Regions from separate parts of the Caproicibacterium amylolyticum genome, predicted to be linked through region 1. Evidence: predicted binding sites of a transcription regulator. Region 1 holds the regulator's gene; the other holds the start of a gene.
What was found. The regulator Rex, encoded in region 1, represses fermentation and respiration genes when NADH is low (regulators of the CRP and FNR family bind a similar motif). The targets are predictions, from matches to a motif close to ATTGTTAANNNNTTAACAAT.
Positions count from the first base shown of each region.

Region 2: a site for Rex is predicted at 2,675-2,694, ahead of H6X83_RS12605 (glycerol dehydrogenase). Genes of this name have one in related genera too.

Region 1 is NZ_CP060696.1:1,606,305-1,610,880, reverse strand. Features, by position in the region: gene pyrG (CTP synthase) at 161-1,771, shown strand; gene H6X83_RS07660 (redox-sensing transcriptional repressor Rex) at 1,868-2,530, opposite strand; gene H6X83_RS07655 (NADP-dependent isocitrate dehydrogenase) at 2,623-3,831, opposite strand; gene H6X83_RS07650 (TraX family protein) at 3,869-4,576, opposite strand, start outside.
Region 2 is NZ_CP060696.1:2,607,752-2,612,327, forward strand. Features, by position in the region: gene glmS (glutamine--fructose-6-phosphate transaminase (isomerizing)) at 167-1,987, shown strand; gene H6X83_RS12600 (GNAT family N-acetyltransferase) at 2,070-2,600, shown strand; gene H6X83_RS12605 (glycerol dehydrogenase) at 2,706-3,791, shown strand; gene H6X83_RS12610 (undecaprenyl-diphosphate phosphatase) at 4,024-4,576, shown strand, end outside.

The DNA.
Region 1 (4,576 bases):
AGAAAATGACTCGCGGCGGATGCAGACTTTGGCGCGGGTCATTTTTCTGTTCAGCGGCTTTTTCTTGACAAGCACAGGTTCTTCGCGATATAATCATAGTAATTGTTTTTTGTCGGGATGAGGCAAAAAAGAGAGAATTTTTAAGCGTATGGAGGATGTTATGGCAGCAAAATATATTTTTGTTACAGGCGGTGTCGTTTCAGGACTCGGAAAAGGAATTACGGCGGCGTCCCTTGGCCGTTTGCTGAAAGCACGTGGTTTGCGTGTCACAATGCAGAAATTTGACCCTTACCTGAATGTGGACCCGGGTACAATGAATCCTTTTCAGCACGGTGAAGTCTTTGTAACAGACGACGGTGCCGAAACCGATTTGGATTTGGGTCATTACGAGCGCTTCATCGACGAAAGCCTTTCGCAGAACAGCAACGTTACCTCCGGACGCATTTATTACAATGTCATTCAAAAAGAACGCAATGGTGACTACGGCGGTGGCACTGTGCAGGTGATTCCGCACATTACAAACGAAATCAAAGAACGGATCTCCGCCGCGCGTGACAATGTCGATGTTGCAATCATTGAAGTCGGCGGCACCGTCGGCGATATTGAAAGCCAGCCGTTTTTAGAGGCCATTCGTCAGTTTGCAACAGAAGAGGGCCGCGAGAACTGCATGTTCATCCATGTAACGCTGGTTCCGTACTTGAACTGTTCCCACGAGCACAAGTCCAAGCCGACGCAGCACAGCGTGAAAGAACTGCTCTCCATCGGGATTCAGCCGGATGTGATTGTTTTGCGCTCTGAGCAGCCGATTGGCGATGACATTAAGAAAAAGATTGCACTGTTCTGCAACGTTCGTCAGGACTGCGTGATTGAAAATTTGGATTTGCCGCTGCTTTATGAAGTCCCCTTGGCCCTGCGTGATGAAAAACTGGACGAGATTGTCTGCCGTCGACTGGCGCTGGATACCCGCGGACCGGACTTGTCTGACTGGATCAGCATGGTGCACACAGCGCTTTCGCTGACAGACAGCGTCAATATCGCTTTGGTTGGCAAGTATGTAGAACTGCATGATGCATATCTCAGCGTTGCGGAAGCACTGACACACGGCGGCATTGGCAACAATGTCAAGGTCAACGTACAGTGGATCGATTCTGAAAAAATTACAGATGAAAATGTGGCTCAAATTTTGAAAGATGCTGACGGTGTGTTGGTACCGGGCGGTTTTGGCGAGCGCGGTATTGAGGGCATGGTGGTTGCCATTCACTGGGCACGCGTGAACAAGGTGCCGCTGTTGGGTATCTGCCTTGGCATGCAGCTTTGCATCGTTGAATATGCACGCAACGTTATGGGCATAAAGGATGCAAATTCTGCTGAATTTGACCCGCAGAGCAAGAATCATGTCATTGACCTGATGCCGGAGCAGAAAGACGTTGAACAGCTTGGGGGTACTATGCGTCTGGGCAAATATCCCTGCAAGTTAACGCCCGGTACATTGGCAGCACGTCTTTATAACAATGAGCCGCTGATTTATGAACGCCATCGTCACCGTTTTGAGGTCAACAATGACTATCGCACCCGCATGGAAGAGGCAGGTGTGACCTTTGCAGGCAAAAGCCCAGACGACCATATTGTTGAGATGATGGAAGTAGATTCCAATTCATTCTTCATCGGCAGTCAGTTTCATCCAGAGTTTAAGTCCCGTCCGAATCGTCCGCACCCGCTGTTTAAGGGCTTGATTGCTGCTGCAAAAGAATATAAAGCGAATAGGGAATAATGAAAATAGCAAGTGGCGAAGAATCACTTGTAGATATTGATAAGTAAAAAGAAGCTGCTGCAGAAAATTTTCTGCAGCAGCTTCTTTTTGTAGATTTTATTTTTTTGTTGGTTCGTGAGAGGCTTCCGGATTGTTGCTGATACGGTAACATAGCGTCAGCAGGCTGTCATTCAGATGCACATTTTCAACAACAGCATCCGGATATTTCATAGTGATATCATAGTGACTGAAATTCCAGTAGCTGTGTATGCCGAGGGGGTACAGCCGGTCAACCGTAGCTTCCACCGCAGTGCGGGGAATGCACAAAGCAGCCATTTCAGGCTTGTTGTCTTTGCAGAAATCCTCAAATGAGGCAGTGTTCAGTACTTCCATTCCACGTATTACAGTCCCAACTTTTTGGGGAGCATTGTCAAAGATACCAATCAGCTCAAAGCCCAGCTCCTCAAAGTCCATGTGGGCTGCAATGGCACGCCCAAGGTTTCCGGCACCAAAAAGCACCGTGCGGTAGTTGTGCGCAACCCCCAGAATTCGCCCAATTTCTGCAGCAAGCTGCTCCACAATGTAGCCGTAGCCCTGCTGACCGAAACCACCAAAACAGTTCAAATCCTGCCGAATCTGCGAAGCGGTTAAGCCCAGCTTTGCGGAAAGTTCAGTAGAGGAAATGCGGGTTACACCATCTCGTTTCAGCTGATTTAAGAAGCGGTAGTATCGCGGAAGTCGGCGGATTACGGACATAGAAATATTTTCACGTTTAGGCATAAACGTACCTTCCTTCTGCGAAGCAGCCGACTGCTGCTCCGGAGGCGGCGCATATTGCGCGCGTACTCAATTTAAATTTAATGGACCTGAAATCACAGTAGTGCGTTCAGACGAACCGCCACTTCTTTCAGGAATGTTTCGGTATCAACCTTACGCTTGTTTTTCAGTGTGGAGAGCTGATACATATCGCCGGTCATGACGCCTTCTTCAATAGTCTGAATGGCGGCCTTTTCAAGTTTACAGCCAAAGTCGGAAAGACGGGGCAGATTATCCAGCTTGCCACGTTTTTTCAGTGCACCTGTCCAGGCAAAAAGGGTAGCAACGCTGTTTGTACTGGTGGTTTCACCTTTCAGATATTTATAGTAGTGACGCTGCACAGTACCGTGTGCTGCCTCATATTCATAAACACCGGTCGGGGAAACCAGTACGCTGGTCATCATGGCAAGGCTGCCGAAAGCAGTTGCCACCATATCGCTCATCACATCGCCGTCGTAATTTTTGCAGGCCCAGATGTAACCGCCTTCACTGCGGATAACACGTGCAACTGCATCATCAATCAGGGTATAGAAATAGGTGATGCCGGCTTTCTCAAATTTGTCTTTATACTCTGCATCAAAGATTTCCTGGAAAATATCCTTGAAGCGGTGGTCATATTTTTTAGAAATCGTGTCTTTTGAAGAGAACCAAATGTCCTGCTTGGTGGTCAGTGCATAACTGAAGCAGGCGTGCGCAAAAGAGGAAATGGAAGTGTCTAGATTGTGCTGTCCCTGAATAATGCCTGCACCATCAAATTTATGAATGGTTTCGCGGGTTTCTTTGCCGTCCTTGTCGGTTACAACCAATTCTGCTTTTGCACCAGCGGGTACGGTCATTTCAACGTTTTTGTAAAGGTCGCCGTAAGCGTGGCGGGCAATCGTAATTGGCTTTTTCCAGGTTGGAATGAACGGTGTCACACCTTTTACCAGAATCGGAGCACGAAATACGGTACCGTCCAGAATTGCACGAATCGTGCCATTTGGGCTTTTCCACATCTGGTGCAGATCATATTCCTTAACACGTGCAGCGTTTGGGGTGATGGTGGCGCATTTTACGCCCACACCATATTTTTTAGTTGCCTCTGCGGCATCCACGGTTACCTGATCGCCGGTTTCGTCGCGATGCTTCAGCCCGAGGTCATAGTACTCCGTCTTTAAATCAATGTAGGGCGTAAGTAAAATGTCTTTAATCATTTTCCAGATAATGCGGGTCATTTCGTCGCCGTCCATTTCGACCAGCGGCGTTTTCATTTGAATTTTATCCATAAAGGATTACCTCCGAAGTGTAAAGACTGCCGAAAAATTAAAGGACAATATATTTAATCAGTCCAAGTAAAAGCAGATGGGCGGGGTAAAACACATAGAATGCCCATTTATTTAGCTGAGGGCAGCTTTCGCCGCCGCGTCTGCCATTATAAAGTACTAAGGGAATCAGAGCCAGCAGGACACACAGCTGCATCAGAGTAAACGGAACGGCGTGTAAACTGCGGTAAGAGAAACCAACTGCCATAATAACTGCTGCACCCGCAAAAACGAGTGCCTGTGCACGGAAGCTACCGCGGAAAATCCAAAAAATCAGTGTAAATACCACACAGAAAATTGGCCAGTCACCGATTTGCGTCGCAACTGCACAGATCAACACCCCAAGCAATTTCAAAACCGGATTGGAAATTTTGTCAAAGGCACAGACAGCCAGCAATGCAAAGAACAGTGACCAAATCATTCCCATTCTAAAGGTCAGCGTACCCGTTTCGTAAAACGAAAAGCAAGGCCAGGAAATCAGAGCAAAAACGCCGAGCCGCAGCAAATATTTTCGAACGCTGTGTGTGTGGCTGTAACCTTCTACAATGAAATAGCACATACAGGGTGCGGTTATTCTGCCGAATGCGTGGAGCGTAAATCCCAGCGCGGAAAAAGTAGGCAAAAAAGCCCATGCCACATGATCGGCAAACATACAGGCAATGGCAAACCATTTGATGGTGCTTGCAGACAGACCGTAATTGCGGTGTGA
Region 2 (4,576 bases), 1.0 Mb from region 1:
GAAGTGTGATCGAAGGTTTCGGCGGATGCACTTCCGGCTGCAAAACGGGCAGTCGTAAGGCGGTGTACAAAGCGCGATGCGGGTGTCAGCACCCCGTGGAGAATCGCGGCAAAAGCACCGCTGTTTCCGTAAATTTTTTGCAATACGGAAAGGATAAAAACTGAATATGTGTGGAATTATTGGCTATGTAGGAAACGAGGACTCCGTTGACATTCTGCTGGACGGACTTCGCAGACTGGAGTACCGCGGCTATGATTCCGCGGGAATCGCGGTTTACGGCAAAGACGGTGTTTCCGTTGTGAAAGCACGCGGACGTCTGCAGTGCCTGCAGGACAAAATCGACGCTGGCGAACGCCCCTTTGGTAATTGCGGCATTGGCCACACCCGCTGGGCAACCCACGGCGAGCCGAGTGATGTAAACGCACACCCGCATTGCTGCGGTCATGTAACCTTGGTGCACAACGGCATCATAGAAAACTACATGCAGCTCAAAGCCGAACGCACTGCGGAGGGTGTCGTTTTTCAAAGTGAAACCGACACCGAAGTCGCGGCAGCCACGCTGAACCACTTCTACACAGGCGACCCCATTGCTGCCATCGCAAAAACGGTGGAAGCAGTGGAGGGTTCTTACGCCCTGGGCATCCTGTTTGATGACCAGCCCGACACTTTATACGCTATACGGCGTGACAGCCCGCTGGTGGTCGGCCTTGGCAAAGGTGAAAACTTCATTGCCTCTGACATGACCGTTCTGCTGCAGCACACTAAGCAGTACCTGCTGCCTCAACCCGGTGAAATTGCGGTGATCGCCAAGGACAGCGTAGAAATGTTCGGGCTGGACGGCAAGCCGATTCACAAAGAAGTGCTGACCGCAGACTGGGATGCCGGCACCGCCGAAAAAGGCGGTTACCCGCACTTCATGCTCAAAGAGATTCACGAGGAACCGGATGCGGTTCGCCGCTGCATTTCTCCGCGCATCCGCGACGGAAAAATTGAGCTGAACATCCCCGGTCTGCCGAATGAAACACTCGCCAAAACGGAGCGTATCCACATTGTAGCCTGCGGCACAGCCATGCATGCGGGCCTGGTGGGTCGTTATGCCATTGAAGCACTCGCACGCGTTCCAGTGGAAGTGGACATCGCTTCTGAATTCCGTTACCGCAATCCGGTGCTGGGGAAAAATGACCTTGTCGTGCTCATTTCCCAGTCCGGTGAAACAGCTGACACACTGGCTGCTCTCCGTCTGGCAAAGGGACGCGGCATCCGCACGCTTGCCATCGTCAACGTGCCGGGTTCCTCCATTGCCCGCGAAGCGGACGACGTGCTTTACACTTGGGCAGGGCCGGAAATCGCCGTTGCCAGCACCAAAGCGTACTTGGTACAGCTGTCTGTACTGTATTTGCTTGCAGTAAAACTTGGTTCCCTGCACGGAGAACTCTCCACTGAGAAAGAACAGCAGCTCTGCAGTGACCTGCTGGAAATGCCGGCGAAGATTCAGGAAGCCATTGACGGTGAACCGGATGTGCTTGCCTGCGCGGAAGAGCTGAAAAACGCACAGCATGTGTTCTTTATCGGCCGCGGGGTGGACTATACTCTTTGCATGGAAAGTTCCCTGAAGCTGAAAGAGGTTTCTTACATCCACTGCGAAGCCTACGCCGCAGGCGAACTCAAACATGGCACGATTTCGCTGATTGAGAACGGCACCCCAGTCATAGCGGTTGCAACGCAGCCCAGTCTGTACCCGAAAACGGTCAGCAACTTGGAGGAAGTCAAGGCGCGCGGTGCGGATGTCATGCTGGTCTGCGACAAAGATGCAAAAGTAGAACCGGATTTGACCAAAAATCTGCTGCGCGTACCGAATGTAGACAACATTTTGGCACCCATGGTAACCATAGTACCACTGCAGCTGCTGGCGTATCACATTGCTGTCCTGCGCGGATGCGATGTAGATAAGCCACGGAACCTGGCAAAATCTGTTACAGTCGAATAAAGAGTTTTTAAGTAGCGGCTTCGCAGCCTATATATGGATTTGCGAAGCCGCTGCTTCTCTTTATAAAGGGAAGGAACTCACCATGATTTTTAGAAAAGGAACCATTGCCGATGTGACACCGCTGGCAAAGCTTTACGATGATCTAATCGACCACCTGCAAAACACCACCAACTATCCGGGCTGGGTAAAAGGCATTTATCCTACCCAAGAGGATGCTGCGGCTGGCATTTCCGACGGCACCCTTTACGTTGCGGAAGAAAATGGTCAGCTTGCCGGCACCATTATTTTAAATCATAAACCGGAATCTCCTTATCATCGGATAAAATGGAACATTGACGCCGCGGATGAGCAGATTTTTATTGTACATACTTTTGCTGCACACCCAAACTTTTTAAAGGCCGGTGTGGGCACCAAGCTGCTCAGCTTCGCCGAAAAGCAGGCAGTGCAGGAGGGACTTCGCGCAATCCGTCTGGATGTGTTTGAAAAAAATTTCCCCGCCATCCATCTTTATGAAAAATGTGGTTTTCAGTATGTTTCCACGGTAGATATGGGGCTTGGCTGTTACGGTCTGGACCTCTTTAAACTTTACGAAAAGGTGCTCTCCCGGCCATAATCTAGAAACTAAAATCTTTTCTGCAACAGGAATTGACTTTTTTTCGGGAAAGATTATAATGAAAGTATACAAGCATTGTTATTTTTTTATCAAGGAGGCCCTATTATGTCCAGACTCAAGCTGATGCGCGCGCCGCAGAAATACGTACAGGGTAAAGACTCCCTGCTGCAATTCCATGAAGAGATGCAGAGCCTTGGCAGCAAGTGGCTGTTTATCTGCTCCCGCAGCGGCCACAAAATGTGCCATGGCAAAATTGAACAAAGCTTTTCCGGCACCACAGACACCCGCCGCTATGAAATTTTCGGCGGTGTTTCCAGCGTTGGTGAAATCGAAAAAATGCGCAAAATCATAAAAGAGGATGGCATTAATGTTGTGGTCGGCGTGGGCGGCGGCTCTGCAATCGATACCGCAAAGGCAACCGCCCACTATGAACATCTGCCGGTCGTCATCATTCCTACCGTTGTAGCAACAGATGCTCCCTGCACTGGACTTTCTGTAATATACAATGATGACAAAACTTTCAACAGCTATCTGTTCTACCCAAAGAACCCGGAAGCCGTTATCGTGGACAGCGAAGTTATTGCCAACGCACCGGTCAGCTTTCTGGTTGCCGGCATGGGCGATGCACTGGGCACCTACTTTGAAGCACGCGCCTGCCAGCGTACCGATGCTCCCAGCTTGGAATTCGGCGGCATCACCCGTTCCGCAATGGCTCTCTGCAAGCTGTGCTATGAAACCCTGAAGGAATACGGCGTTGCTGCAAAAACCGCCTGTGAAAACCACCTTGTCACCCCCGCACTGGACGCTGTGATTGAAGCAAACGTATACCTTTCCGGTGTTGGTGCGGACAACGGCGGCCTTGCGGTTGCGCATTCCTTTTACAACGGTTTGACCGCGCTGGGCGGACACTCCGCACCGCACGGCAACTGCGTTGCATTTGGCACACTGGTTCAGCTGGTGCTGGAAAATGCCCCGACGGCCGAATTTAAAGAAGTTCAAGACTTCTGCCGCAGCGTTGGCCTGCCTGTTACACTGGAAGAAATCGGCATTACCACAGACGAGCAGGTAAAGACCATTGCTGAAAAGTCCTGTGTGGAGGGCGAGTCCATCCACAACATGTCCGGCGACGTTACACCTCAGCAGCTGTACGCTGCGATTCTTGCTGCAGATGCATTGGGCAAAAAGGCATAAAACAAACATCTTTGTCATATACAAGCCAGAGGAAAGCAAAAACTGCCGCTTTCCTCTGGCTTTTTCTTTTTGCCGCTTGACAAGTTCTGTGAAATGCGCTATTGTATTAGCTGATTAGTACAATAGTACATTGCAAATTCCTGCACAAATTTTTGGTTCCATTTTTACCGAATACATGGTATAATAAGTACCGCTTTTGGTAAATTGAGTACATAAACGAAAGGAATATTTTATGCCGATATTGGAATTTTTTAAAGCCATCATTCTTGGCATCATTGAAGGCATCACCGAATGGCTGCCAATCAGCAGCACCGGCCACATGATTCTGTTCAATTCATTCTGGCCAATGGACCCCGCTCTTTACCGCGGCAAAAAAGCCTTTATTGACCTGTTTCTGGTGGTCATTCAGCTTGGTGCCATCCTTGCCGTTATGGTGCTGTACCGCCACAAGCTGAATCCGTTCAGCCGCCGCAAAACATCGGAACAGAAAAAAGGGACCTGGAACCTGTGGTTTAAAGTTTTCATTGGTTCTATCCCCTGCGGTATTGTCGGTGTTTTGTTTGAAAAAACCATTAAAACAAATTTATTCAACGCACAGGTAGTGGCCGCAATGCTCATTATTTACGGCGTGCTGTTCATTGTCATTGAAAATATGCGCAAAAAGCCACGGCTGCAGTCAACCGACGCAATTACCTATCAGGTGGCATTTTTCATTGGCCTGTTTGAGTGTCTTTCGCTGATTCCGGGTACTTCACGCTCCGGCTCCACGATTCTGGGTGCTATTC